One region of the Clostridium sp. LBM24168 genome, then DNA from elsewhere that is predicted to be linked to it. Evidence: riboswitches for the same ligand, from Rfam matches in the RefSeq annotation. Region 1 holds a riboswitch; each other region holds the start of a gene.
What was found. A riboswitch is a leader RNA that binds a small molecule or an ion and turns the genes downstream of it on or off. The one in region 1 is predicted to bind cobalamin.
Positions count from the first base shown of each region.

Region 1 (10,325 bases):
TTGAAAAATATTGTAGGCAGGTTATTGCTGGTGTTTATGGCTCTAACTGTAATGATACCTTTATATCAGAATAAAGTTTACGCAGATTCCTATAAGGTAGTTACATTGGGAGGGGACCTTACAGACAGCCAAAAGGAGGATATGCTTAAGTATTTTGGAGTAAATAGACAGGATGCAGATGTCATAGAAGTTCACATTGACGAAGAGAGAAAGTATTTAAGTGATGTGGCAAGCAGTGACCAAATTGGGACAAAGTCCATATCCTGTGCCTATGTAGAGCCAACTACAAGTGGAGGTTTGAATGTTTCAACAAATAATATATCATGGGTAAGCAGCAGTATGATAAAAAATGCTTTAATTACGGCAGGTGTAAAAAATGCAAATGTCAAAGCGGCTGCACCTTTTAATGTATCAGGCACCGCAGCACTTACAGGAATTTTAAAAGGATATGAGAACAGTAGTGCAGGTAAAAAAATCGATGAAGACAAGAAAAAAGTTGCAAATGACGAGCTTATGACTACAGGAGAAATCGGGGATAAGATAGGCAAAGACAAGGCAGCCGGACTAATTAATGATATAAAGACACAGGTTGTAAAAGAAAAACCAAAGAGTTCAGAGGACATGAAGCAAATAGTTCAAAATGTAACCAATAACTACAATGTTAACTTGAGTTCAGAGGACATGGATAAAATAATTTCACTTATGAACAAGATAAATGGTCTCAATTTGAATTTTGGTGATATAAAAGGACAGCTTGGGGATGTAGCAGACCAGCTTAAAGGTACTTTGTCCAGTCCTGAGGCTCAGGGATTTTTTGCTAAAATTATAGAAGCAATCAGAAACTTTTTCTCTAGCTTGTTTTAAAGTGTATAGATAAAAAAATATACTGCCATGTGCAGTATATTTTTTAGTGCCTAATTTACTACGTTTACAGGATTGCCATTGATAAATGATTCTATATTGTCAGTCAAAAGTTCAATGAGTCTCTGCCTGGATTCAATACATTTGCAACCTATATGGGGAGTAAGTATAACATTTTTCATGGAAAAAAGAGGGCTTTTTGTATCAAGGGGTTCAACTTCCTGGACATCCAGAGCCGCGCCTGCAATCTGACCGTTTTGTAGAGCCTCTATTAAGTCGGGCTCATTTATTATAGGTCCTCTTGCAGTATTTATTATAAAGGCAGAGGGCTTCATGAGTTTTAATTTATTTTTGTCTATTAAGTGTCTCGTACTGTCTGTAAGAGGGCAGTGTATAGTAACGAAGTCACTTTTTTTAAGAAGTTCTTCCAAATCCACAAATTTTACATTTTTAATTGGTTTTATACTCCTGTTGTAGACTAATACATTCATATCGAGATTCAGGGCTGTCTTTATTACGCGCTGGCCTATGGAACCGGCACCTATTACACCCAGGGTCTTGCCTTTTATTTCGAAGTGGGGAACTTGAAGATCTTTGGTAAAATTGTCAAAATTGTTTTGTTTTATCATGACCTGTTGAAGGGCAAGGGATGAACTTAAATTCAGCATGAAAGTAATTGCAAGTTGTGCAACTGCATCAGTACTGTAGCCCGGCACATTGCATACTGTTATGTTTTTCCCTTTTGTGGATTTTATGTCTATATTGTTGTAACCAGTTCCAGCTTCACATATGAGTTCTACTGAAGATGGAAATCTGGAGATAAGGTTTTCACCAAGGGGAAGTTCTTTGGTAACAACTATATTTTGTCCCTTTACTTTTTCCAGAATCTCATCTTCACTGCTTGTATCATACTTTGTAACTTTAGTAAATCTGTTCAATCCGGAAAAATCAATTTTGTTGTCAAAATTCAGTTTTTTGGAATTCAAGAACACTGTATTTTTCATGATATACCTCCTAGTATTTATATTTTAATTTAAGTATAGCCTCCATAAAAAGCAATGTCAAAATATCTAGATAGTGTTATTATGATAATAATGAATATCAAATTTGAAAGGGGATGTTTATAATGAAAAGCTTAATAATTTATACATCTACGGAGCATAAGAATACTGAAAAAATTGCAAGGGAGATAGGTGCTGGATTGAAAGCCGATGTAATTGAAGCCGAAGAGGCAGATATAGGTAAATTGAATCAATATCAATTGGTTGGATTTGGATCAGGAATATTTTATGGTAAATTTCACAAGAATATTTTAAAATTAATTGACGAAATGCCGCGATATGAAAAAAAGAAGGCATTCATATTCTCTACAAGTGGACAGGGAAAAGTGGAATATAATGATTCCCTTAAGAAAAAACTCGATGAACATGGATTTGATATTATTGGAAGCTTTGCTTCAAAAGGCTTTGACACCTATGGTCCCTTTAAATTAATAGGAGGAATAGCTAAGGGAAGACCAAATGAAGATGACTTGAAGGCAGCAAAAGAATTTGCAGCTAAATTAATTAAGGAATTGGGGGAATAAATTTGGGAGTTGAAAACTATAAAATAGAAACTTTTATTCCGGAAGAATATGTCGATAGGCTGAGAGAGAGTCTAAACGCAGTAGGAGCACTGAGTATAGGTGGAAATTATGACAGCTGTATTTCTGTTTCAAAAGTGACAGGATACTGGAGGCCCCTTGAAGGAGCTAATCCTTTTGAAGGTGAAATTGGAAAGGTGAGCATGGAGGAAGAGTGTAAGGTTGAATTTTGCTGTAAAAGTGATCTTGCGAAAAAGGCAGTGGAAACCATAAAACGGGTTCATCCATATGAAGAACCTGTTATAAATATACTGCCTTTGTTGACAATAGCTAATTTATAAGTATACAATATAGGTGAATCTTTAGTTATAGATATTCTGTTTCTGAGGAATAAGTAAAAATCTATGCCAGATTGCAAAGAATTATCTGAGCAAAATGCTGATAGAACATATTTATGACAAAAATGTATTTGGGGAAAAGGTAGTCTTTGTATATTTGTTATATATTTGACAACCTGCCTGCTGTTTAATACGGATTTTGTGTGAATTGGTTAAACTTTCAGCATTTATTTAGAGAGTTTAATTTTTTTTTATTGGGAGGAAATCAATGAAGATGGATGAAAAATATCTCAACCCTAATTTTAAGGATTTTATCGATGATGATAAAATCTGGGAACAGTTAAATCAGGCAAAGAATCCGGAAAAAAGTGAAATAAGGGCAATATTTGACAAGGCCAGAAGCAAGGTGAGACTTGAACCGGAAGAGACAGCGAAATTACTTCAAATAGAAGATAATGATCTGCTTGAAGAGATGTTTGCACTTGCAAGGCAGATAAAGGAAGAAGTATATGGCAAGAGGATAGTTTTTTTTGCACCGCTGTATGTTGGTAACAAATGTATAAACAATTGTCTCTATTGTGGATTCAGAAGGGACAACGGTGCAATAGAGAGAAAAACTCTTACCATGGACGAGCTTAGAAGTGAAGTAGAAGTACTTGAAAAGGCGGGACATAAGAGATTAATACTTGTATATGGTGAACATCCAATGTATGATGCAGATTTTATAGCCAAAACTATAAAAACTGTTTATGACACAAAAGTCGGAAGAGGAGAAATAAGAAGAGTCAATATAAATGCTGCACCTATGGATGTGGAAGGATATAGGAAACTCCATGAAGCCGGAATAGGAACATTCCAGATATTTCAGGAGACCTATCATCATGATACTTATAGAAAACTTCATCCACACGGAGATGTAAAGGCAAATTATGACTGGAGGCTTTACGGACTTGACAGAGCTATGGAGGCAGGAATTGATGATCTGGGCATAGGTGCATTGTTTGGACTGTATGACTGGAAATTTGAAGTCATGGGACTCTTGTATCATACAATTCATTTTGAACACATGTTTGGTGGGGTTGGTCCACATACTATATCTTTTCCAAGGATAGAACCTGCACTTGATGTGCCATTTACACTGGATCCAAAGTACAGGGTATCTGATAATGACTTCAAGAAGTTAGTTGCAATTCTGAGACTTTCAGTACCATATACCGGAATGATTTTAACAGCAAGGGAAAGTACGAAAGTAAGGGAGGAAGTATTGCCGCTTGGAGTATCGCAGATCGATGCAGGATCAAGAATTGCAATTGGAGGATATACCCAGTATGATAAAGGATTGATACCTGAGAAGGAACAGTTTCAGTTGGGAGATATGAGGAGCCTTGATGACGCTGTCCAGGATGTATGCAGGCAGGGATGTATTCCTTCATTTTGTACGGCAGATTATAGATGTGGAAGGACAGGATCCCACTTTATGAGTATAGCGAAAAAATCTTTAATTCACAATTATTGTATTCCAAATGCCATATTTACTTTTAAAGAATATCTTCTGGATTATGCATCTCCTGCCACGAGAAGTGCAGGAGAGAAGGTTATAAATCAGACTATAGGGGAATTTGATGAAGTAAAACAAAATATAATAAAGAAGAAATTGCAGCTCATTGTAGATGGACAAAGGGATGTGTATATATAGAGTGGATTTTAAAGAATTTATAGCACGTAATCTTGAAGAAATACTGGAACATGGGAATATAAAAGAGATGTTTAAGCTTCTCTGCAAAAATACGGCGGAGTTTTATAGTGGAACCCAGATAATATTTTCAGAAAAATTTATGAAGAGGATTGCCTATGTGACAGGAGCCGGAGAGGAAACATTTATGCCCCAGGAAAAGATTGAGTTAGATGACAGATATGTAATATTCCTACAGGGATTTGAAAATGTATCCCGGTATGAAAAAGATACACTGATATCTATTTTTAAAATAGCTGTAGCATATTCAAGGTGCTCAGGTGAAAATAGTTAGTAAAATAGAGATTTTATGTATAATTAAGGAGAGACAGAATAAAATCTGTCTCTCTTAGCAGCGTATAGGATTATAAAGTATAAAAAGATACGAAAATACATCAAAAAAAGTAAATTTATGTTGGATTTTCTTCATAATTAGGGCTTTTAGTTAGATTTTCTATGAATATCACCACTTTTCTCTTATCTTTTTCATTTAATCTTCGGTACGTCTTTATAAGATTTATTTCCAGGTTTGTTAATTTAACATCGATAATAATACCTTCAGGAATTTTGACAAACATGTTTCCGACGCCATCTATAAGCCATTTCTGTGAAATGCCATATGTATTTTCTATATTTATTAATGCTCTGCTGGATGGCTTGTATCGACCTTTTATCCAGTCAGTTACATTTCCTGGAGAATATTTTATAGATAGAGCAAAATCTTTTTTTGTAGTGTTGAAGTACTTTAGAACATGCTCCAACCTTTCACCTAAAGTATGCATTGAACAGATACCTCCTTTACATTTACTGATTTCAGTATTATAATTACACTAAGATATGGTATTATATCATAATTTTAACACACTTCTAATTTAAAATATAAGTATAGCACAACTATTTCAACACTATAAATTAGCAGTACACTTTTAAAATAATTGTTGATTTATAAAGTTAGGGGGGTGATATTATCAGAAGTAAAAGAAAAACAACTTTATTTGGCATTAAAGTAAAAAAGAGGCTCATAGACCTCAATATGACTCAAAGGGAGTTATCCAGTGAAATAGGGGTAAATGAAAATTATCTTACAGATATTTTAAATGGAAGACGTTCTGGGAAAAAGTACAGGAATCTAATTGTAGAAAGATTAAATATTGATAGCAGTAGCAATTCAGAGGACAGCTTTTAGGATATTATTGTAATCGTTGCATCATTCATATTTGTAGTTAGCATGTCTAGAGTACATACAAATTAGGTTTGCATAGTCTCAACTATATATAATAATATACCTTCTATATACTTTAGAAGGTTTTTTAATAGTTGGATATTGACTATGGTAAATTGACAGGATCATAAATATTTGTTATATTTGATTAAAACAACAATATAATAAGTTATAGGTAACAAAGTTATAAATTACTTTGGATTAAAAGGGAAGCCAGGTGAAAATCCTGCACGGTCCCGCCGCTGTAAAAGAAGAGCCTTTATTAAAATACCACTGGGAAACCGGGAAGGTTATGGAGGCAATGATGCTTAAGTCAGAATACCTGCCTATGATAATGCACAATTAACTCTACGATGTATAGGGGGTGTCTGGAATGTATTTTTATAATTTCTGGTACTTTTTATCCTCTTGACTATTGGGTTAAGAGGATTTTTTGCGTTTGACAAAAATTTAAAGGGGGTGGATTATGGGGAAAATTGTTATTTTTAAATGGAGACACAATTACACCCGCAGTAGTAGACTGCATCATCATGGTGAAGGGTTTCCAATAGACTTTTATGCTTATAATTCCAAAATGAAGGAATGGAACTCTACTTTCAAGGTACTTTTTTCTATTTTGACATTGGTGCTCTGTGTTTCGTTGGACAACCAATATGTATCGGCTGCTGTCATTATTGCAATGGCTTATCTGACAGTTGTAAAAGGGGGGCTTCCAATATATGAGTATCTCTCGATATTGACCATTCCCATTGCTTTTATTATACTTGGGACTTTCCCAATTGCCATTGATTTTTCAAGGCAGCCAATAGGACAATATAACCTGTATCTTGGTTTCTGCTATGCATTTACCTCCCGGGAAAAACTCAAGGAAGTGCTTTTTTTAATCCTGAAGGTATTTGCATCTGTTAGTGCCCTGCAGCTGATGGCGTTGTCTACTCCGTCTTCCGAGATCATCTATGTATTTAAAAAGGCGCATGTGCCGAAGATTATTGTAGAATTGATGAATATCATCTATCGTTACATTTTCATTTTGATGGAAGTTTATACTAATATGAAGAACTCTGCTAAATCACGTGAAGGATATTATGATTTTAAGACTTCCTGTGCCACCTTCGGAGGTATTGTAAGCAATATATTGATTGTTTCCCTTAAAAAAGCAGAAGCCTATTATGATGCAATGGAAGCCAGATGCTATGACGGGGAGCTTGTATTTTGGAGGGAGGATAAAAGTGCAGATATAAAGCATATTGTCGCAGCGGTATTATTCATATTTTTTTTGATTTTGCTTTGGGCTTTTACATAATAGAAAGGGGCAGCTATGAAAGAAATAATATTGAAGGTTGAAAATCTATGCTACACTTATGGAAATGGAAATCATGCGTTAAATGGAATAGATGTAGATATTCATGAAGGTGAAAAAATTGCCGTCATTGGATCAAATGGATCGGGTAAATCCACATTTTTTTTGAATGTAAATGGAGTCCTTACTGCAGAACATGGGAAAATTATTTATCGAGATACAATTATAGATAGAAAGAATTTAAAAGAGCTCCGAAAAAATATTGGGATTGTATTTCAGGATGCAGACAATCAAATTATAGCATCCACAGTTATGGCGGAAGTTGGATTTGGACCTATGAATTTAAGGCTTCCTCAAGAAGAGGTAAAAAGACGTGTTGAAGAAGCACTAAAATATATGAATATTTCGAATTTAAAAAATCGTCCCCCCCATTATCTGAGCGGCGGTGAAAAGAAGCGTGTTACAATTGCAGACATAATAGCTATGGAATCAGAAATTATCATATTTGATGAACCAACGGCAGCACTGGATCCTCTAAATACAATGATGCTGGAGGAAGTTCTGGCAAAACTTTCTGAAGAAGGAAAGACGATGCTGATTTCCACTCATGACGTGGATTTCGCATATAGATGGGCTGAAAGAATACTTGTATTTTTTAAAGGAAAGATCATCGCAGATGGAACACCACTGGAAATTTTCAAAAACATGGAGGTATTAGAAAGGGCAAATCTAAAGCAGCCGACAATGCTTGAGGTATATGAACTGCTTGTAGAGAAACGTATCCTGGAAGATAAGAAAGATTATCCTAAAAATACACTCGAGTTAAAAAAAATACTTGAAAAAAAGGGAGGAAAATAGAATGAATCTGAAAGAAAAGAAAATTGTTGCGATTACAGCAGTCTTTGCGCTGGTTTTTGGAATAACTCCGGCGGCAAATGCAATGCACATTATGGAAGGATATCTTCCGCCGAAATTCTGTATTATATGGGCTGTTATATGTATTCCATTTTTAGTATCAGGTTATTTTTCAATCAAGAAAACACTGTCTGAAAGCCGCAAATCCATTACTATACTCGCAATGGTAGGTGCATTTATTTTTATAGTTTCGTCTTTGAAGATTCCATCAGTAACAGGAAGCTGTTCCCATATGACGGGTACGGGACTTGGTGCAATATTATTTGGGCCTACCACAGTAGGAATTTTAGGTATTATTGTATTGATTTTTCAGGCAATACTGCTTGCCCACGGTGGATTGACCACTCTTGGTGCTAATACGTTTTCCATGGCTATTGCAGGGCCACTGCTATCCTATGCAATTTATAAATTGTGTCAAAAGTTGAATGTGAATAAACATGTAGGTATTTTTCTTGCAGCGGCAATTGGAGATCTATTTACATATTGTGTAACCAGTTTTCAGCTTGCACTTGCATATCCGTCTTCAAATGGTGGAATACCGGCATCAGCAGTTAAGTTTCTCGCAGTATTTGCACCTACACAGGTTCCTCTGGCGATTATTGAAGGTATTTTGACTGTTGTCATAGTCATGTGCCTTGAAGTATATGCAAAATCTGAGCTGACAGGTATTGGATTCCTAAAAGGAGGGAAAAATTAATGGATAAAAAAACGAAAAAAAAGATTATAATCCTACTGCTTATTGTTGCATTAATTGCCCTTGTGCCGCTCTTTACACTAAAAGGTGCTGAATTTGGAGGCTCCGATGATGCAGGAAGTCAGGTGGTTTCACAGATCAAAGGCAGCGAATATAAACCCTGGGCCACTCCTGTCATGGAAAAGTGGATTGGTGGAGAACTGCCTGGGGAAATTGAAAGCTTGCTATTTTGTGTGCAGACAGGAATAGGCGTGGGTGTTCTTTTCTTTTTCCTGGGAAGATTTGTGGAGAGAAATAAAAAGGAAAATAACAGATATACAAAGTAGATTTGCATAATTTTCATTATATATATATAATAATTTTGAAGTTTAAACTTTACTATATTACCTTCTATGTATTTTTAGAAGGTTTTTTTAATAGTTGCGATTGTGCAGTGAACAATTTTGGAGGGAAAAATATGGAGCATATGAATGCAGATGGTGAAGTCTATGACGTTAATTCTCTGACTTCCCTTGAAAAGCTGGAACCAATCAGGGTAAGACCTGGAATGTATATAGGATCGACAGGGAGTAAGGGGCTTCATCATTGTATATGGGAAATTTTAGATAATTCTATAGATGAGATTTCAAATGGCTTTGGGAATTGTGCAGCAGTTGTTTTGAATAAGGATGGAAGTGTAACTGTAGAGGATAACGGTAGGGGAATTCCTACAGGAGTCCATCCTGTGAAGAAAAAGACAGGGGTTGAGATGGTATTTACGGAGCTTCATACGGGAGGTAAATTCAACAACAACGTATATAAGACTTCAGGAGGTCTTCATGGAGTTGGAGCTGCTGTTGTAAATGCCTTGTCCAGATGGATGGAGGTTGAGGTCAAACAAAATGAATACCTCTATAGGCAGAGATTTGAATATGCCTATGACAGGTCACTTAAAAAGAATATGCCAGGGACTCCTGTGAGCGGACTTGAAGTGATTGGAGCTTCAAAATCTACAGGGACTAGGGTTACATTTATGCCTGATGACAGAATTTTTTCCACAGTTGATTTTAAACTGGATATAATAGATCAAAGGTTGAGAGAGCTTGCATTTCAAAATAAGGGAATAACTTTGAAACTTGTTGATAACAGGTCACATGAGCCGGTTATAAGAGAATATCATTCCAGCAGGGGACTTCTTGATTTTATAGATTACTTGAATGAAAGTAAAACTCCGATTCACAAGGAACCCATACTATTTGAAGGAGAAAGGCAGATAAATGGAATAAGCATGCAGGGAGAAGTGTGCGTTCAGTTTACCGATTCAACTACGTATAATATAGCAAGTTATGTAAACAATATCCCAACCACGGAGGCGGGAACTCATGAAAGTGGTTTCAAAAATGGAATGACCAGGGCATTTAAAGATTGCGGGAAAAAATTGAATTTATATAAAGATGGGGATTTTGAGGGCGACGACCTGCGTGAGGGAATGACAGCCATAATTAAGGTGAAGATAAGTAATCCTGTATTTGAAGGGCAGACAAAGACAAAACTAGGAAATACAGAAGCTTATACAATTATGAATGATCTTTCATATACTGAATTTTCAAAGTGGATAGAGGACAATAAGGATATGGCCTCTGCAATAATAAACAATGCACTTCAGTCTGCGGCGAGAAGGGAAAAGATAAAGAAAATAAAT
Region 1 is NZ_CP196861.1:1,950,131-1,960,455, reverse strand. It holds gene ACSVC9_RS09665 (DUF1002 domain-containing protein) at 1-864, shown strand, start outside; gene ACSVC9_RS09660 (NAD(P)-dependent oxidoreductase) at 915-1,865, opposite strand; gene ACSVC9_RS09655 (flavodoxin family protein) at 1,988-2,446, shown strand; gene ACSVC9_RS09650 (cytochrome C biogenesis protein) at 2,449-2,784, shown strand; gene hydG ([FeFe] hydrogenase H-cluster radical SAM maturase HydG) at 3,050-4,477, shown strand; gene ACSVC9_RS09640 (hypothetical protein) at 4,464-4,808, shown strand; gene ACSVC9_RS09635 (helix-turn-helix domain-containing protein) at 4,924-5,295, opposite strand; gene ACSVC9_RS09630 (XRE family transcriptional regulator) at 5,547-5,699, shown strand; cobalamin riboswitch at 5,892-6,079, shown strand; gene cbiQ (cobalt ECF transporter T component CbiQ) at 6,202-7,038, shown strand; gene ACSVC9_RS09620 (energy-coupling factor ABC transporter ATP-binding protein) at 7,054-7,893, shown strand; gene ACSVC9_RS09615 (energy-coupling factor ABC transporter permease) at 7,895-8,647, shown strand; gene ACSVC9_RS09610 (energy-coupling factor ABC transporter substrate-binding protein) at 8,647-8,970, shown strand; gene ACSVC9_RS09605 (DNA gyrase/topoisomerase IV subunit B) at 9,111-10,325, shown strand, end outside.

Region 2 (10,325 bases), 220 kb from region 1:
CTTTGGGCTCATGACAAGTATAATTGGAAGGTTGAGTACCCTGGAAACATGATAAGTTGAATACGCAGTATCAATTCCCTTTCCATCATATATTCCCATAGCCCCCTCCACTATTCCAAGATCACCTTTTCCCCTCATATAGGAAGCCCTTACTCCGTCTTCCCCCATAAGAAAGATATCCAGATTTCTGGATTCACTTCCTGTAACCTTCTCGTGAAAAGCAGTATCTATATAATCAGGTCCCACCTTGTACCCCTGGATCTTAAATCCCGATTTTACAAGAGCGCCCATGAGTCCAAGAGTCACCGTAGTCTTGCCGCTGCCGCTGCTGTCTGAAGATATTATTATACTTTTCATAGTGTACCCTCTATCTGTCCTCTTCAAGCCATCTGCATATATCCAGTGCATAATAGGTAATTATCATTTTGGCACCTGACCTCTTTATGGAGGTAAGCATTTCCTTTGCCACTGCCTTTTCATCTATCAGCCCTTCCTTTGCAGCAGCTTTTACCATTGCAAATTCTCCACTTACATTATAGGCTGCAACGGGAACATCAAACCTGTCCCTGGCCCATCTTATAACGTCGAGATACGGGAGTGCAGGTTTTACCATTATTATATCCGCTCCCTCCTTTATATCGTCCTCTATCTCAAGCATGGCTTCCCTTATGTTACCGGGATCCATCTGATATCCTCTCCTGTTTCCGAACTTAGGGGCGGAATCTGCCGCATCTCTGAACGGCCCATAGAAGGCAGAACAGTATTTTGCACTGTAGGCCATTATTGATACATCCTTATATCCATTTTCATCCAGAGCCTTTCTTATCTCCTGTACCCTGCCGTCCATCATATCTGAAGGAGCTACCATGTCAGCTCCTGCTTCTGCATGGGAAAGAGCTGTCTTCGCTATATACTTTATTGTTTCATCATTATCTACCTCGTGATTGTGTACTATTCCGCAGTGACCATGATCCGTATATTCGCACATGCATACATCCGTGATTATGAAGAGTTCGGAATCCAGCTCCCTCAATTTTCTTATTGCCCTCTGTATTATTCCATCCTTATCATAGGCTGAAGAGCCTACTTCATCCTTGTGGTCCGGAATTCCAAAGAGTATTACACTTTTCACCCCTGCACTATGCATATCAGATACTATCTCATCCAGTCTGTCTATGGAATAGTGATAGTTGTTGTAAAGTGACGGTATCTCCTTCTTTACATTTTCACCTTCAACAACAAATATGGGGTATATGAAGTCATTTTTATCAAGTACTGTTTCCCTTACCATATCTCTTATAACAGCATTTTTTCTCAGCCTTCTATGTCTTCTAAACATTTCACATTCTCCTCTTTTCTCTCAGCTTTTTTATAATTCCATCTTCAGTGTAGGTCTCTGACATCGTATATTTTAGATTGTTTTTCTTAAGTTCCTTTCCCGTTATGGGGCCTATGGCTATAATATACTTTTCCCTTATGGCTTCAATACCTACAAGCTCCATCATATTTCTTACGGTAGTGGGGCTTGTAAATACAACCGTATCCACATCATCAAAACAGTGAGGATCATGGAGATCTCCACAGATCGTTTCATAAACAGAACATTCATCCACAGCGCATCCATATTTTTTGAGCACCTGTGATAAATATGGTCTTGAATTTTTGGAACGTGGCAGAAAGATTCTATTTCCCGGACTTATAAAATTTTTTAATTTGTCATATAAGCTCTCTGCTACAAATTTTTCAGCAACTATTTCAGGTATGATTCCCCTTCTTCTTATTTCTCTTTCCGTAGCAGGCCCGATGGCGGCAAATACAGCTTTTATATTCCTTACATCATAATTTTTTCTCAAAAGCAGTTCAAAAAAACTGTTTACTCCATTTACACTTGTAAATACTATATAATCATAGAGAGGTAGTCTGTCTATATATTCAACCATGTTGTCATTTGTGGATTTTATTCTAATGGAATGTATCTCGGTAACCTGTGCGCCAAGATCCATGAGTTTGCCTTTCATTTCCCCGGACTGCGATTTTGATCTTGTAATACATATATTTCTGCCGAAAAGCGGTTTTTCCTCGTACCAGCTGAATGTACTGCTGAATTTCACCACTTCTCCAACTACAAAAATGCAGGGTGAGTGAAGTCCCCCCTCCACGGCATCATGATATACTTCTTTTAGATTGGAAATTACCTTTCTCTGCCTGGCTGTAGTGCCTTCCATTACAACTGCACAGGAAGTATCTTCGTTCATCCCATTTTCAATCAATCTATTTGCTATTTCGCCGAGACTGGAAAATGCCATCATAAATACAAGTGTGCCTCCCACAGCCGCTGCAGCCCTCCAGTCTATATGAAGATTCTCAGCGGCCTTCCCGGTAAAGACATGAAAACTCTGTGCCACATTTCTATGTGTGACAGGTATGCCTGCATAATTCAATACGGATATAAAAGAAGTTATCCCCGGTATGACTTCAAAATCAATTTTTTTTCTGGAAAGAGCCAGTACTTCTTCACCTCCTCTTCCAAATATGTAGGGATCACCGCCTTTGATTCGTCCAACTATATATCCTTCCTCTGCAAACTTTAAAAGCATTTCATTTATTTCTTCCTGTTTCCTGTAATGACAGCCTGGTTCTTTTCCACAGTAGTATATCCGGCAGTCTTCATTTAAATAGTTCAATACACCTGCTCCTGCAAGCCTGTCATACATGACCAGATTGCACTCCTTCAACTTTTTTACTGCTTTCAAAGTCAGAAGCTCCTCGTCTCCTGGACCTGCCCCTATTATATACACCTTGCCTTTTTTCACTTTTCTCACTCCCCCAGCATATTCAATGCAAGTTTCCTTCCAAGTTCCATATAATCTGATTTGCTGCCGCTTATATGACTCTTTAAAACTCTATTCTCAATCTCATACATTCCTATGATGTCCATGCATTTGCCTTCAATTCTTGCATAAGCTCCTATGGCAGAGTGACAGTCTCCATTCAGAGTTCTCATAAAGCTTCTCTCCGCTTCAACACATATTCTTGTTTCCCTGTCATCTATTTTTCTGAAGACATCCGCATCACTGTATTCTCTTTTTATCTCAACTCCCAGTGCACCCTGGCCTATGGCTGGAACAATATCCTCTACACTAAAATAATCCGTTATAATATCCTCAAGTCCAAGCCTTTTAACTCCAGCAGATGCAAGAATTATACCCTGAAGATTTTCTTCCTTCATCTTTTTTATTCTCGTCTGCACATTTCCTCTTATTGGGACTATACATAAATCCCCTCTAATCTTTTTAATCTGTTCCGACCTTCTCCTGCTGCTGGTACCAATTTTGGAACCCGGTCTTAAATCTTCAAAATGGACTCCTGAATTTGACACAAAAACATCCCTTACATCTTCCCTTTCGCAAACTGCCGCCATTTCAAACTTGCATGGTATGTCAAAGGGCACATCCTTCATGCTGTGAACTGCAGCATCTGACCTTCCTTCAAGAAGTGCCCTCTCTATCTCCTTTATAAAAAGACCCTTCCCACCTATCTTATCCAATGCAATGTCAAGTCTCCTGTCACCTGTAGTTTCCATGAGAACTTTCCTGCCCAAGACACCGCATTTTTCCATGAGAAGCCTTATTACTATATCCGCCTGAATCTGTGCAAGCCTGCTTTTTCTAGTTGCAATCCTGTATTTCAAAATATCATCACTCCATTAATTTTTGTAAAACATGTCTATTATAATGCGTGCTTTGTTCTTTCTATAGAAAAAATAGAAATCCTCCGAGCATATGAAGCTCATTATCTTCCTTCTCTCAACACCACCGGGAAGGCTGTTTCTAACACCTGATGCAAAATCTACAAAATCATCATACCTGGAAATATTCTTTTTCATGATATCAGCTATAAAAACAGATGTGAGAGGGGATATACCCTCAGTATTTACTCCAAAGTGTATATTTTTAGTATTTCTCTGGCAGGGCATAATGCAATTCCCCATAGGCGGATCTGAGACATCTATATACAATTTGAATAAATCTTCACAATCCCGTCTTATAGCTGAATTCAATTTAGAATCATCTGTAGCAATTACTACAATATGTCTATCGTATATATATTTCTTATCATATTCTCCACATATTATATTCAGTTTCAAACTGCTGCCGAACTTCTTGAAATAATCTGAAAAAGCCGGTGCTACAACCATAACATTGCATTTTCCTCGTATAAAAGTTTTCAGCTTTATAGCTGCAGCCCTTCCTCCACCTACTATAAGCACATTAATTTTTTCGGACAGAAGCGTAACGAACTGTTTTTCAATCAACTCAACTGCACTCCCTCATTTATAAATTCTCTATTATGTGAAGCATCTTTTCATTTTTATGCCTGTCTTTTATGGCAAGTCTTATGTAGTTTTCACCCAGTCCCCTGTAATTTTCGCATTTCCTTATGACAGCACCTTCTTTTAGACACATCTCATATACACAAGCTGAATTTACACCACTGGATAATCTGCACAGTACAAAATTTGAAAATGTATCATATACTTTTTCAATTATACCTGCCCTCTCAAGATTCTCCTTCATGAATTTTCTTTCCGAAGCTATCCATTCAAGTGATCTGCCAATATACTCACTGTCTCTAAGTACATACTTTGCTGCAATTTCCGCAAAACAGTTTATATTCCATGGATTCTGGCCTTTTTCAATATCAAGCACCAAATTGCTGTCCGAGGAAATACCGTAACCAAACCTTACGCCAGGAAGTGCAAAAAACTTTGTAAGCGCCCTGACTATGAGAATACATCTGTATTTTCCAGTTTCATTTAAAAAGCTGTACCGTGAATCACCTGTAAACTCAATAAAAGCTTCATCTATAATTATAGTCTTTCCATTTTTTTCACAATACTCCACTATACTGTAAAATTTTTTCTTGTCTATGATCTGCCCATTAGGATTGTTTGGATTTCCTATTATGAGAGAATCAACATTTCTAATCTTCTTTTTAATGTCCTCATAGTCAAAATTCATATCCGGCTTCAGTCTTGAATAAACTATATTACAATTCCATTTCAATGCACTCTTTTCGTATTCTATAAAAGAAGGTACTACTATACAAACACTTTTAAAATGACCAAGGGCAAGATCCAGTATTTCCGAAGCCCCGTTTCCAGGAACTATACTTATTCTGTCCCGTAAATTTTCCCCGACAGTTCCATACCCGCACTTGCTGAAACAGGAATCATAGCTTTCAAGATAATCTTTTATATTTTCCTTCAATTTTCTATACTTTATATCTGGATATACATCTGCAAGTTTCACAGCTTCCTCTATATTTTCTTTGAAGCTCGCAGGTACACCCAAAGGATTTATATTGGAGCTGAAATCAAGTAATTTCCTTCCTTTGAAAATCCCCTCCGTGTATATATCCCCACCATGTTCCAAATCCATTACCCAACACATCCCATCAAAATTGTATAGATTGCAGCAGCAGTCAGGACAGCACCCATTTCAGAAAAATACATGAGCTTTATGACACCCTTTATGTGATCGGCATTGAGCTCCCTCTTCCTGTCTCCAATATGTGGCTTGTAAAATACTTCTCCAAAATATATATTTGTGCCTCCCAGCTGTATTTCCATGGCTCCGGCAGCTGCAGCTTCAGGATATGCACAATTCGGGCTTTTGTGGTTTTTCCTGTCGCGCAGCATTATTTTAAAGGTATCCAAAAGGTTCCCTCCAACAAGCGGGGACATGATGCACATTAAAAAGCCTGTAAGTCTTGCAGGTATCAAATTAAAAAAGTCATCCACCTTTGCAGGGAAAAATCCTATATACCTGTAATTTTCATTCATATAGCCCAGCATGGAATCCATTGTATTCACAGCTTTATACGCCATAGAAAGTGGCGAAGCAAAAATAATGCCGTAAAAAAGCGGTGCAACTACTCCATCCGATGTATTTTCAGCTACGGTTTCAACAGCCGCCCTTGTTATCTGTCCTTCATCCAGATTTTTTGTATCCCTTCCGACTATGCCGGACAATTTTTTTCGCGCATCTTCTATACCTGAATATTTAAGGGAAGTATACACCTTGCTTGCCTCTTTATCAAGACATCTTGCAGAAAGGCAGGTACACAGAAAAAGTATATTTATGAGATTGAAGAGAATAACATTGTTCCTAAAAATAAAGAGAATTACAAAAGGTAAGAGAAAACTTGAGGATACGAGAACAAGCACTATAAACCCGCCAAAATATTTCATACCTCTGTTTGTAATGCACTTTGCTCTTGCCCTGTTCTCAAGAAAGCCTATGAGCTTTCCCATAAATACTACAGGATGGGGAAACCACAGTGGATCACCTATTATCCAATCCAGGATTACAGCAATAACAACATCTATAAAATTGAACTGTATCAAAGACAACTCCATAAAATACTCCTCCAACTGTCAAATTCCCATAATATCATATACGGCTTTTATATTCATGTTTTTTCTGACTATGTCCGCAAGTCTGTCAAGCTGGCTGTTTCTGTAATCTCTGTAATCCAATGATTTTTTTGGAGAGATCCCTTTCTTTTCCCGTATCCTATTCAGTATGTACTGTCTGAAATCTGCTGAATCAAATACTCCATGAATATATGTACCCATTATGTTTCCTGTTGAACTTACAGCTCCGTCATTTTTATTTTCCATCCTGAACAGAGGTCTTGTATTGTCTCCATATTTGCAGACTCCCATGTGTATTTCATATCCATATACATGAATATCTCCTCTTCTGGCATTAACCCTGGTGGTAACCTTTTTTCCCTCAAGTATGGTATCTATATCCAGGAGCTCCATCCCTCTTGTTGCTCCTGCACTGCTTTCAACACCATATGGGTCTTTTACCGAATTTCCCAGCATCTGATATCCTCCGCAGATTCCAATTACAATTCCTCCTTTGCTGTAATCCTTTATGGAATGCTCAAGACCTGATTCTCTCAATTTTATCAAATCGTCTATTGTATTTTTACTTCCCGGCACAATAAGTATATCCGGATTTCCGAATTCACCTGGTGATGAAATAAATCTTACAGATATGTCATCTTCATTCTTGAAGGCATCCATATCAGTAAAATTGGATATATGAGGAAGTTTCACAACTGCTATATCTATTGCAGCTGTATTATATTTATTGAAGGAAATGGCACTGTCCTCATCCTCCAGATTCAAATTGAAGTATGGAACTACTCCCACACATGGTATTTTTATTATATCCTGAAGCATGTCAATTCCTGGTTTTAGTATATCTACATCTCCCCTGAACTTGTTTATTACAGTAGCCTTTACTCTAGGCCTTTCATTTTCTTTTAAAAGCAGCATGGTACCTGCAAGGGATGCAAATACTCCACCCCTGTCTATATCACCTGTGAGAATTACAGGTGCATCTGCGATTTCAGCCATTCCCATATTCACAATATCCCGGTCTCTCAGATTTATCTCTGCAGGACTTCCCGCTCCTTCCATGACAATTATGTCAAACTTCTTCTCAATATCTGAAAATTGAGATTCAAGCATATCCCTGAAATTTAATTTCATATCCTGATACTCTACCGCTGTTGCGTTGCAGTATACCTCCCCATTCACAACTATCTGGCTCTTTTTGTCTGAAGTGGGCTTCAAAAGTATGGGATTCATATACGCTTCCGGTTCCAGTCCACATGCATAGGCCTGCAGTACCTGTGCCCTTCCCATTTCCCTCCCGTCAAGAGTTATATAGGAATTCAGTGACATATTCTGCGATTTGAACGGGCATACACTAAAGCCGTCCTGCTTGAATATTCTGCAGAGAGCCGTAACAATTATACTCTTTCCTACCGATGATCCCGTTCCCTGAATCATGATCTTGGCCATAACAATCCTCCTAAAAACAAAATAAGAACAGCAAACTTTAAAATCAGTTTCTGCTCCTATTATAAAGATGAGATATATCCGCACAATATTATAAAGAACTCTCCCTCCGAAAGTTTGCTTGAAATAAATATCAGGCAGGTCTCCTGACTTATGAATCATACACATCCTCAGCCTTCCTCAATTAAAAGTGGCATAATAAGGACTTGTCATCAATTACAGTAGCGGGGGCTGCTGCGGAATCCAACCGCATTCCCTTTTCACCTTGAACAAGGCACCTGAAATCATTCATATTCTTTTTTATAAGACGAGTATATTACAACATATGTATCATGTCAACAGGTTCAAAATTTTCACTTTATATTATTGTCCATCAAAAACTTGTCGTCATTTATCACATTTTTATATGTATCATCCCTTATTACCCTGTGCTCTTCGGAAAACACAATAGCTCTCCTGAAAATTCCATCTATGTATTCAAAATCATGGGTAGAACAGATTATAGTCTTTCCTGCACGATTCAATTCTATAAAAAGCCCCTTCAGAAATCTCTTTCCCTTTGGATCTATTCCATTCATAGGTTCATCCAATGTTAATACGTCAGGATTAAGTGCAAGAACAGAAGCTATCGCAACTCTCTTTTTTTCTCCACCACTTAAATTATAAGGTTGCCTATGTTTAAGATTGCCTATATTCATCAGATCAAGACAATCTTCTACCCTATCTTTAACTTCTATTTCACTCATACACATCTGTCTTGGTCCAAAGGCAATTTCTTCATAGACCGTAGGACAGAAGAGCTGGGTATCGGAATTTTGAAACACGAATCCAATTTTTTTGTGAAATAGCCTAGAGTACTTGCCATTTTCCATCTGTTTTTTACATATGTTAACCTTATCAAAATAGTAATTTCCACTATCCGGGAATATTATACCATTCAGCAGTTTTAAAAATGTGGATTTTCCACTTCCATTTGCACCTATAAGAGCAACAGACTCACCATTTTCGATATTTATGTTTATATCTTTGATTACTTCCTCATCCTTGTATTTAAAATATACATTCTCAATCTCTATCATATAATTTGCTCCTTTATCTCATATAAAAATACAATAATATAATTAATATACTCGCAGCACAATAAATCAGATCTGAAAAAGTAAACCTGAATTTTGAAAAATAGCTGTATTCTCCCGTAAACCCTCTACACTCCATAGCAGAATACATTTCATTTCCCATCTCATTGGACTTTAAAAACAATCCTCCCATTATTTTAGTAATCGATGAATGTTTGCTGTTATTCTTTCCTATGGATTTAAGCTTTAGAGAATAAAACATGTCCAATGCAAATTGTCCTAGTATGTAGATATACTTCAAAGTTATATCAAACACGAGTATAAATATGTCTGGTATAAAAAATATTTTTAATGACCTTGTCACATGGCTCCATTTGGTAGTACAGGAAAAAATATTTACAATCATTATCGTACCGAATATTTTGAATATGAGCATAATGCTATTAAGAACATTTTTCATCAATATAGATGGTATGAGCATTATAAAAGTAAATATTGGTATTATAAAACTCAAGAGTAAAATATTTTTTATTTCTTCCGCATCTAGAAAACTCAGCATCAATAGAAAATATATATCTACTGCCGCAACATATACGGGATTTCTAGAAACCGACAAAAATATTATATTTAAGAACATAAATACAAGCTTCACCACTGGATTTATTTTATATATGATTCCGTTTTTTAACTTATCTCTTCTTTTTATAAGAGAAAGTACCTTCAAAATAGAAAATATACTCTTATCTATAAATCTATCTGAATCATTTTCAGGCACATAGTCGTCTTTTTTAAGAAGCCAATCTTTCAAATTAAACACCTTCAATTCAAACTTTATTATTTATTTTTTGTCGGAAAACAGTGCAATAAATACAATTATTACCACTATAATACCACAAGCACTTATTATACTGCACATTATAATTAAACTTTTTATCATCCTATTATCCACCTGTTTAATTGTTTTGCAGCCCACAGAATACATACCAGCATCCCAATCCAATTCCCAGTCCTTTTTTTTGCTGTTCTATGACAAAATCCTTCATTCTATCCTTTTCAACCAGTATTACTTCTATATCTTCAGCTTCCTCCAGTTCCTGCCTGGGATTTATATTTTCAGGCAATTTCTCATCTATATCCACATTCACCAGTCTTATTGTATCTGAAAGAAGTGCGGCATTGGAATACAGGAGAGGACTTATAGATTTAACTCTTCCTATATATCCCGTTTCCTCTTTCAATTCTCTAAGTGCATTTTTTTCTATATCATCATTTTCCATAAGTCCTGCCGGAAATCCAATTATATAATTATCAACTACCGGCCTGTATTGCTTTATAAGTACATATCTATTGGAGGGAATCAGTCTGGC
Region 2 is NZ_CP196861.1:2,165,471-2,175,795, forward strand. It holds gene ACSVC9_RS10800 (cobyrinate a,c-diamide synthase) at 1-357, opposite strand, end outside; gene hemB (porphobilinogen synthase) at 368-1,339, opposite strand; gene cobA (uroporphyrinogen-III C-methyltransferase) at 1,341-2,813, opposite strand; gene hemC (hydroxymethylbilane synthase) at 2,819-3,691, opposite strand; gene ACSVC9_RS10820 (NAD(P)-dependent oxidoreductase) at 3,707-4,315, opposite strand; gene ACSVC9_RS10825 (pyridoxal phosphate-dependent aminotransferase) at 4,335-5,435, opposite strand; gene cbiB (adenosylcobinamide-phosphate synthase CbiB) at 5,441-6,421, opposite strand; gene ACSVC9_RS10835 (cobyric acid synthase) at 6,440-7,885, opposite strand; cobalamin riboswitch at 8,002-8,179, opposite strand; gene ACSVC9_RS10840 (energy-coupling factor ABC transporter ATP-binding protein) at 8,236-8,961, opposite strand; gene ACSVC9_RS10845 (energy-coupling factor transporter transmembrane component T family protein) at 8,975-9,775, opposite strand; gene ACSVC9_RS10850 (NUDIX domain-containing protein) at 9,912-10,325, opposite strand, start outside.
Region 2: it holds a riboswitch for cobalamin, as region 1 does, so the genes downstream of both, ACSVC9_RS10835 (cobyric acid synthase) here and cbiQ (cobalt ECF transporter T component CbiQ) in region 1, are expected to answer to the same signal.

Region 3 (10,325 bases), 360 kb from region 1:
GCCTTTAAAGAAGTTGACAGAGACAAAATAAGATTATTAAAAACCTTTGGTGCCTCAAAGCTTCAGATATTAATGCACCTTGTAATGCCTGCCTCCATTCCTGCATTAATATCTACATTGAAAATAAATGTAGGACTTTCCTGGGTAGGAGTAATCATGGGTGAATTCCTTGTTGCAAAAGAAGGTCTTGGTTTCCTTATAATATTTGGAGGACAAATATCACAATTAGATACTGTAATGCTAAGTATAATAATACTATCCATATTGGCTTATATAATGTATAAACTTGTAGAAGTTGCCGAAAAAAAAGTAAAAAAGAAATTTCTTCATTGATTTTATTCAAGAAGCCGCCTAAATTATTTTAGACGGCTTCTAACTTAGATTTTACTTATCTGATTGCAGCAGTCAATTTTAAATTTTGAATAATAATTTTGTATCTGGCAATAATTTAATGATACTGTTAAAATTTATTTAGGGGGTCTTATCTTATGAAAATTCCAAAACATATAGGAATAATTCCAGATGGGAATAGACGTTGGGCAATAAAAAATGGCATAAGTAAAGAAAAAGGTTACGAATATGGATTAAAACCTGGAATTGAATTATTCAGGCTTTGCAAAGAATTAGGCGTACATGAAATTACATACTACGGTTTCACAGTAGACAACACTAAAAGGCCAAAGATACAGACAAAATCCTTTACCAAAGCATGTGTTGATGCAGTAAATATATTATCTATGGAAAATGCTTCACTCTTAGTTGTTGGAAATTCAAATTCATCAATGTTTCCAAATGAACTACGCCCTTATACCAATAGAACAAAATTAGGTACTGGGGGTATGAAAGTTAACTTCCTTGTAAATTACGGATGGGATTGGGACCTAAATAACTTAGGTAATTTAAACAACAGAAGTTCAAAAAATAGAACTTCTATTATAGAGAATTTAAATTCTCATGATATATCAAGAATAGATCTTATAATACGTTGGGGAGGCAGAAGACGCCTGAGTGGATTTCTCCCAGTACAGTCAGTTTATTCTGATTTTTATGCAATAGACGACTATTGGCCGGATTTTAAACCATCAAATTTTATAGATGCATTAAAATGGTATAGCGATCAGGATGTAACTTTAGGAGGTTAAATAAAATCACTTTATAATGAGATACTTTTATGCTATAATTTACTTTACAACTTTAAAACTGAAAAGAATTCTTTAACATAGAAGGTGCTTTTACCTATCTGTAAGAGATAATAGGGAATCAAGTTACAATCTTGAGCAGCACCCACTACTGTAATTTTGACGAAAATTTCTAAACCACTGTCTATATAGATGGGAAGGGAAACGAGTAGGATGAAGATAAGCCAGGAGACCTGCCTTTTATGTAAAACTGAATCTTTGGGATTGAAGATAAGGAGGAAAATCAATGAAAAAATCAACCATCATAGGCTACCCTAGAATAGGTGTTAACCGTGAACTAAAATTCGCAGTGGAGGCATATTTCAAAGGAAATATAGATTCCACAGAACTATTTTCTACTGCCAGACAGTTAAGGAAACAATACTGGACTAAACAAAAAGAAATCGGAATAGATATTATTCCGTCAAATGACTTTTCCTATTATGACAACATACTTGATATGGCATATCTCTTGAATATCATACCAAAAAGATACTTGGAATTGGGACTTTCTCCCCTTGATACATATTTTTCGATGGCAAGAGGTTATCAAAACGACTCCAAGGATGTAAAAGCACTGCCTATGAAAAAATGGTTCAATACAAATTATCACTATATCGTACCTGAAGTAGATGATAATATTAATTTCAGGCTAAATGATACAAAACCTTTTGATCTCTATAGAGAGGCAAAAAATCTTGGCATTGAAACCAAACCGGTAATAATAGGTATTTTTACTTTACTTAAACTCTCATATTTAAAGACCAATAAAAAATTTGAAGAACTTCTCGATAAGCTCGCAGATGTATATGTAGATATATTGGACAGGTTTCAAGAGCAAAATATTGGCTGTCTGCAAATTGACGAACCAATTTTAGTAACCGATCTGACAGAGAATGATATAGATTTGTTTAAAAACATATATAACAAAATTCTAAATAAAAATTACAAATTCGATGTCTTCTTGCAGACATATTTTGGTGATATAAGAGATATATACAAAGATTTGGAAAACCTCAAATTTAACGGTATAGGTCTGGATTTTATTGAAGGTAAAGAAAATCTACAACTTATAGAAAAATACGGCTTTCCGGACAATAAAATTTTATTGGCAGGTATTATAAATGGAAAAAATATATGGAGAAATGATTATAATAAAAGTATCAATATAATTAAACATATATGCGAGTATGTGGGTTCCAATAAAATCTATATAAGCACTTCCTGTTCCCTTCTTCATGTACCTTATACAGTTACACGAGAAGGTACCCTAGATGACAAACATATAAAAAATCTTGATACTGCAAATGGAACCTTGGACAACCTTGTAAACTTATCAGGTTATTTAGAAAGTCTGGCTTTTGCGGATGAAAAATTGAATGAACTCTCAGAATTAAAAAATCTACTTGATTCCAGCAACTATGAACGTGAAAATACCTATATAAAAAATCAGAAAATATTGAAAAGGAAGGCAGCTAACCCTCTATGTTACAATGAAAAAGTCAGGAAGAAAATTAAAAACTTAAAACCAGAAGATTTTGTAAGAAATGATGATGTTAAACATAGAAGGAAAGTACAGAACAATATTCTTGAATTGCCACTACTTCCTACAACTACTATAGGATCTTTTCCACAAACTCATGAAATTAAAAGGTTGAGAAAGGATTTAAGGGAAAATAATATTACACAGGAAAAGTATGCAAGAGAAATTGAGAAAAAAATTGAAGCTGTAATTAAATTTCAGGAAAATATAGGCCTGGACGTATTGGTTCATGGTGAATACGAAAGAGCAGACATGGTGGAATACTTCGGAAGATTACTGGAGGGCTTTTTATTTACACAAAATGGATGGGTACAATCCTATGGAACAAGAGCAGTAAAACCACCTATAATCTACGGAGATATACAGCGTACAGCTCCCATGACAGTCAGATGGATTAAATTTGCTCAAAGCAAAACGGACAAGCCTGTTAAAGGAATGTTAACAGGACCTGTTACAATCTTAAATTGGTCCTTTTCAAGAGAAGACCTGGAATTAAAACAAATAGCCTATCAAATAGGACTTGCAATCGGAGAAGAAGTACTGGATCTTGAAGCTGCTGGTATAAAAATAATACAAATTGATGAACCTGCCTTAAGGGAAAAACTTCCTTTAAAATTCAAGGATATTCATACAAAATATTTGGATTGGGCAATACCTGCTTTCCACTTAACTAACTCAAAAGTTAAAAGTGAAACTCAAATTCACACACACATGTGTTACAGTGAATTTTCAAATATAATAAATGAAATCAAAAATATGGATGCAGATGTATACTCTATAGAAGCTGCACGTTCGGATTTTTCAATACTTGATTTTCTAAAAAATAATAATTTCAAATCTCAAGTAGGACCTGGAATATATGATATACATTCTCCAAGAGTACCTTCACAGGAAGAACTTGAGAAATCAGTAAATATAATGCTCACTAAAATTGATTCCGACAAACTTTGGATTAATCCTGACTGTGGTTTAAAAACAAGAGGTACTGATGAAGCTGAAAAGAGTTTGATAAATATGGTGAATGCAGCGAAATCAGCCAGAGAAAAATTTTAATTATATTTTACTTATATATTCAGGATTTTTGAAAATAATATTTATAGAGGTGATATAAATGTTAGGTAATAGAAAATCCAATAAAAAAATACCCATTGAAAATCATGAAACTGCCGCCTGGGCAAACATAAAAAAAACAAAACCTGTATCAAATGTACCTCTCGGAGACGAATCCAATGCGTCCAATGCAAAAGACTGGGTAGACGAAAACGAGAAATAGAGGAAATTAAAACAGTTTCAGAATCTAAATTCAAATTCTGAAACTGTTTTTTTATCTATCTTTTAACTTGATCCTGATAATCTATTTCCGATAATTTTTTATATATATCGTACCTGTCTCGTGCATTTTTTTCAGCCATTTTATATAACTCCTCAGCCTTTTGAGGCAATACTTTTCTAAGGGAAGAATACCTTATCTCACCTTCTATATGATCCCTAAAAGAGGTTTTCGGTTCTTTTGAATCTAAAATAAATGGGTTCTTTCCTTCAAGCTTCAGCTGTGGGTCAAATCTATAAAGATGCCAATATCCAGCATTTACTGCCTTTTTCTCCTGTGCTATACTTGTTCCCATACCTGTCTTTATACCATGGTTTATACATGGTGCATATGCTATTATAAGCGATGGACCTCTATAATTTTCGGCTTCTTTTATTGCCTTCAATGCATGATTCATATTAGCTCCAAGTGCAATTTGAGATACATATACATATCCATAACTCATTGCCATAAGTCCAAGATCCTTTTTCTTAGTCTTCTTACCCATTGCAGCAAATTTTGCTATTGCCCCCGTCTGTGTGGACTTGGAAGATTGACCTCCTGTATTTGAATAAACTTCAGTATCCATTACAAACAAGTTTACATCATCTCCTGAAGCAAGGACATGGTCTACTCCTCCAAATCCAATGTCGTAAGCCCATCCATCTCCTCCTATTATCCACTGTGACTTTTTAACAAGAAAATCTTTTTTGTCAAGTATTTCTTTTAATATAACATTGTCTGAGTAATCTTTAAAATTCAAAATAGAATTTACAACTTTCGTGGAGGATATCTTGGATAAGCTACCATCTTCCATGGTATTTATCCATTCATTGAATGACTGAACTAGATCATTTTCTTTACTGCTGTCTCGTGAGCTCTCAATATAATTGAGCATAAGCTTTCTTATTCTTTCCCTCATATACCTTACAGCAAGAAACATTCCATAGCCATATTCGGCATTATCTTCAAATAGTGAATTTCCCCAGGAAGGTCCCTTCCCCTCACTATTTTTTGTATATGCTATGGAAGGTGCACTTGCTGCCCATATAGAAGAACACCCTGTCGCATTTGCAATCATCATTCTTTCACCAAACAGCTGTGTAAGGAGTCTTATATATGGAGTTTCTCCACAACCAGGACATGCACCATTGAACTCAAGAAGCGGTGTTACAAATTGACTTCCCTTCAGAGTATTTCTGCTTATCAGATCTTCCTTTTTCGATAAGCTCAATGCATAATTCCAGTTTCGGGATTCCACCTCTACCTGTTCTTCCCATGGTTTCATGACAATTGCCTTGCCTGGTGCAGGGCACACATCTGCACAATTACCGCATCCTGTACAGTCCATAGGGCTTACCTGTATTTTAAAATTCAGATTTTCAAGCCCTTTTCCAACAGCCTTCTTGCTCTTGAAAGCAGCTGGAGAATTCTTAACTTCTTCCTCATTCAATAAAAATGATCTTATAGTGGCATGCGGACAAACATAGGAACATTGATTGCATTGTATACACTTATCCATCTGCCATTCAGGCACCATAACAGCTATTCCTCTCTTTTCATAGGCAGTGGTTCCAACAGGATAAGTACCATCCTCCATATTCAAGAATGAACTTACCGGCAAGTTATCTCCTTCATTTTTGGACATAGGTATCTGGATATTTCTTACAAATTCAGGTATATCTATATTTTTATTATCACCTTTCCACCCCTCTTGTGCATTTTTCCAGCTTTCAGGTACATTTACTTTTACAACTGCATCCAATCCTCTATCTACAGCCATTTTATTCATCTGAACTACTTTTTCACCTTTTCTGCCATAGGTCTTTTCTATTGAATCCTTCAGATATATCACAGCTTCATCTATAGGAATTACTTTTGCAAGCTTGAAAAATGCAGCCTGCATTATCATGTTTATTCTCCCTCCAAGACCTATTTCCCTGGCTATTTTCACTCCATCAATTATATAAAAATCTATATTGTTCTCTGCAATATATCTTTTCATGGAAACCGGAAGTTTATCTTCAAGCTCATCCTCATTCCAGTGACAGTTAAGAAGAAATGTCCCCCCCTTTTTCATGCCCTTCAAAATATCATAATTATATATGAAGGATCTATTGTGACATGCGATATAGTCTGCATTATTTACCAGATAAGGCGATTTTATAGGATTTCTACCAAATCTCAAATGTGATACTGTAGTTCCACCGGATTTTTTACTGTCATAGGAAAAATAAGCCTGGGCATACAAATCCGTATTGTCTCCAATTATCTTTACAGCTGATTTGTTCGCACCTACTGTTCCATCTGAACCAAGTCCCCAGAATTTACAGCTTATAGTACCCTTTGGAGTGGTTTCAATATGTTCGCCTTCCTCCAGAGACATGTTTGTTACATCGTCTATTATGCCTATGGTAAAATGTTTTTTTGGATTCTCCGATTTCATATTGTTGAATACGGACATCATATGGGACGGAGTAGTATCTTTTGAACCCAATCCATATCTTCCTCCAAATATCTGTGGCCTGTTTTCCATATCATAGAATAACTTGCAGATATCTAGATACAAAGGTTCTCCAATTGATCCTGGCTCTTTTGTCCTATCAAGAACGGATATTTTCTTTACTGTATCGGGAAGTACATCCATAAAATATTTACTTGAGAATGGTCTATAAAGATGTACCTTTATATAACCTACTTTTTCTCCTTTTTGAGAAAGGTAATCTACTGTTTCCTCAATTGTATCACATACAGAACCCATGGCCACTATTACATTTTCTGCATCTTTTGTTCCATAGTACTCAAACGGCTTGTAATTTTTGCCTGTTATATTATTTATTTCTTTCATGTATTGTTCTACTATATCAGGTACTTTTTCATAAAATCTATTTGATACTTCTCTTCCCTGAAAATATATATCCGGATTCTGTGCTGTTCCCTTGACAGCTGGATGTTCCGGATTTAAAGATCTCTTTCTAAATTCATTCAGTGCATCATAATCAACAAGTTTTTTTACATCATCATATTTAATAACATCTATTTTCTGATACTCATGCGAAGTTCTAAATCCGTCAAAAAAGTGAAGAAATGGCACTCTTGATTTTATGGCACTTAAGTGTGCTATAAACCCCATATCCATGGCTTCTTGAACATTTGAAGATGCCAAAAGTGCAAATCCAGTCTGTCTACAAGCCATAACATCCTGGTGATCTCCAAATATTGAAAGTGCATGAGTTGCAACTGCACGGGCACTTACATGAAAAACAGCGGGTAAATGCTCCCCAGCTATTTTATACATGTTTGGAATCATGAGAAGAAGTCCTTGTGATGCAGTATATGTAGTAGTAAGGGCTCCAGCACAAAGCGAACCATGTACTGCCCCGGCAGCTCCTGCTTCTGACTGCATCTCACTAATTTTGACCGTATCTCCAAATATATTTTTTTTACCCTGTGAAGACCACTCATCTACTGCTTCAGCCATAGGAGTAGACGGGGTAATTGGATATATAGCAGCAACTTCTGTAAACGCATAAGACGCATAAGCAGCAGCTCCATTTCCATCCATAGTTTTCATCTTTTTTGCCATTATAAATCACTCCCTATTTTATAAAAATACAACTTAACATCTCTATTTATTATTTGAAATACAATAAATTCTCATACATAATAACTGAAAATAGTTTCTATATTTATAGATAACTATCACATAAAATCTTCAATTAATATATTATAATATATGCTTATGATAACTTTCATCTATTAAATTTAATTTTCAATTGATAATTTATTTCATAATATGTTTCTATTGACTTATAAGATTTAATGGGTTATTATAATAGTTATTATACTTTATCATTTGATAAAATAAATTTGCTAATTCAAGTAAATTTTTCATATATGGAGATGTTATTATGAATGAAAAAATGAAAACTGCAGGTCTTTCTATATTATCTAACAGCAGTTTAATAATAATGAAATTAATAGTGGGAACTATTACTGGTTCAGTAAGTATTATATCCGAAGCTATTCATTCTACTATAGATCTAGTAGCTTCTTTTATATCTTTTTTTTCTGTCAGGATATCCTCAAAGCCTGCTGATACTGAGCATCCATACGGACATGGTAAATTTGAAGATGTATCTGGAGTTTTTGAAGGTATATTAATTTTAATTGCCTCCATATGGATAATATTTAAGGCTATAGACAAATTAATATCTCCAACGAATACTCATTCATCTATCATTGGATTCACAGTTATGTTTATATCCGCAGGCATAAATTTGCTAGTATCAAAAAAATTATATAAAATTGCAAGAAAGGAAGATTCCATGGCATTAGAAGCAGATGCCCTTCATTTAAGAACCGATGTATATACCTCTCTTGGAATTGCAGCTGGTCTTCTATTAATATGGATCACAAAACTTGAAGCCCTTGATCCATTAATAGCAATAACAGTTTCAATATTTATTTTAAAAGAGGCCTTCACTCTCTTAAAATCTGCTTTTAATCCTTTAGTAGATGTTAAATTATCCGACAATGAAATAAATACAATCAAGAACATAATATCTGAATATAATTCTGTTTTCTGTGGATTCCATAGATTGAGAACAAGAAAATCTGGAGATAAAAGATATATTGATCTACATCTAGTATTCCCTCAAGACATGCATGTAAAAGATGCACATGATATATGTGACAAAATAGAAACTGAATTGTCAAAATTTCTTAAAAATACAGAAACCATGATCCATATAGAATCCTGTAATAATGACTGCAAAGACTGTAATTTTAAAGAAAAATTTAAATGTGTAGATAACATAAAAAAAATGGGGCTGTCGCATTAGCATAAAAATTATGCTAATGTGACAGCCTTTTTTAACATTTTATAGAAATTTTCATGATAATTTAAAGCAACACAAACTCTATAACTAAAAAATGGTACACTTTAATAAGACTTTTCTATTAAGGCTTTTTTGATTCACAGGCTTTTTAAGATTTTAAAATTAAGCACTACTTTTAAGTGGAAAAAGATGATTTTCTGTTCTATCTGACTGAATTTTATTATGGAGCTTATTGACATTATGTGCCATCGCTAACAAAATACTTTCCGCCAAAATATTCTGTTTACCTCTACTTAGATATCTACGAAATCCCATATCCTGTTTTATCTCTGCAAAGGAGCCTTCGGCTTGGATACTTCGATTCATTCTTAGCTCGCAGCCTTCTTCACTTACAATTCTTTCAAGATTCTCTTTGCGGAGCATGTTGAACAGCTTTGAAGTTTCAAGATTTTTGACCCTTTCTTCCAATGGTATTTTGCTGTTATGTCCTTTTATACATTTACTTTTATGCTGGCAGTTATTGCAATCCTCACATGTATAGATTGTTTTCTCACTTATATAACCAGTCCTGCTTTTCCTTTTTAGTACCCTGTTTACTGTTAGCTTCTTATTATTTTTACAGGTATAATAGTCGCCAGATTTGTTATAATCTATATTATCTATCCGGCTTATATCATTTTTATATTTACGCGTTTTGGATATTTCATAGTTTGCTGGTTTTATATATGATAACTGTCCGTTCGCTTTAACATAAACATAATTTTCTTCACTCTCATAACCTGCATCAGCAGTAATTTTAAAATACTTAAAATACAGGAGGTTCTCCATGCTTTTTATGAATGGAATCAACGTTTTTGTATCCGTGCTCTGGTTGCCTGCAGTAAGCCATACTATATATTCAGAATCTACTCCATGCTGAACATTGTATGCAGGTTTTAGCTGACCGTTTTTCATGGCATCTTCTTTCATCCTCATAAAAGTTGCATCCTTATCCGTCTTCGAGTAGCTGTTACGCTTGCCGCAGGTATGGATTTTCTGTGTATACTCTTTCAGCTTATTAAGATATCCCTCAAGCTTTTCAATAGAACGTTGAATTGGATTTTTCCTTTTGCCAGATCCATGTACAAACTGTATATTTTCTTTATGCTTCAAGGCGTAAAGTTTCTTGCGTAACTTTTTTACGTGCTTTATTTTTACCTTATTTTGATATACAAGCTTTAGTCCGTACAGTTCTTCACATTCAGCCACAAAATCAGCTAATTTAGAAAGCAGTCTGGCTAAATTTTTTGAAACTGATCTTTTCCAGATAAAAGTATATTTGTTTGCACAAGCTTCTATCTTTGTACCGTCAATAAATACAGCATCACCTGATATTTCTCCAATCTCATAAAGGAAGTTTGTCATTTCGGCCATGATTGTTTCTGAACATGGAGCGAAATGAAGGCTGCGGAATC
Region 3 is NZ_CP196861.1:2,314,408-2,324,732, forward strand. It holds gene ACSVC9_RS11460 (ABC transporter permease) at 1-333, shown strand, start outside; gene uppS (polyprenyl diphosphate synthase) at 489-1,142, shown strand; cobalamin riboswitch at 1,208-1,394, shown strand; gene metE (5-methyltetrahydropteroyltriglutamate--homocysteine S-methyltransferase) at 1,426-3,774, shown strand; gene ACSVC9_RS11475 (CDIF630_02480 family spore surface protein) at 3,833-3,994, shown strand; gene nifJ (pyruvate:ferredoxin (flavodoxin) oxidoreductase) at 4,050-7,616, opposite strand; gene ACSVC9_RS11485 (cation diffusion facilitator family transporter) at 7,942-8,874, shown strand; gene ACSVC9_RS11490 (IS1182 family transposase) at 9,034-10,325, opposite strand, start outside.
Region 3: it holds a riboswitch for cobalamin, as region 1 does, so the genes downstream of both, metE (5-methyltetrahydropteroyltriglutamate--homocysteine S-methyltransferase) here and cbiQ (cobalt ECF transporter T component CbiQ) in region 1, are expected to answer to the same signal.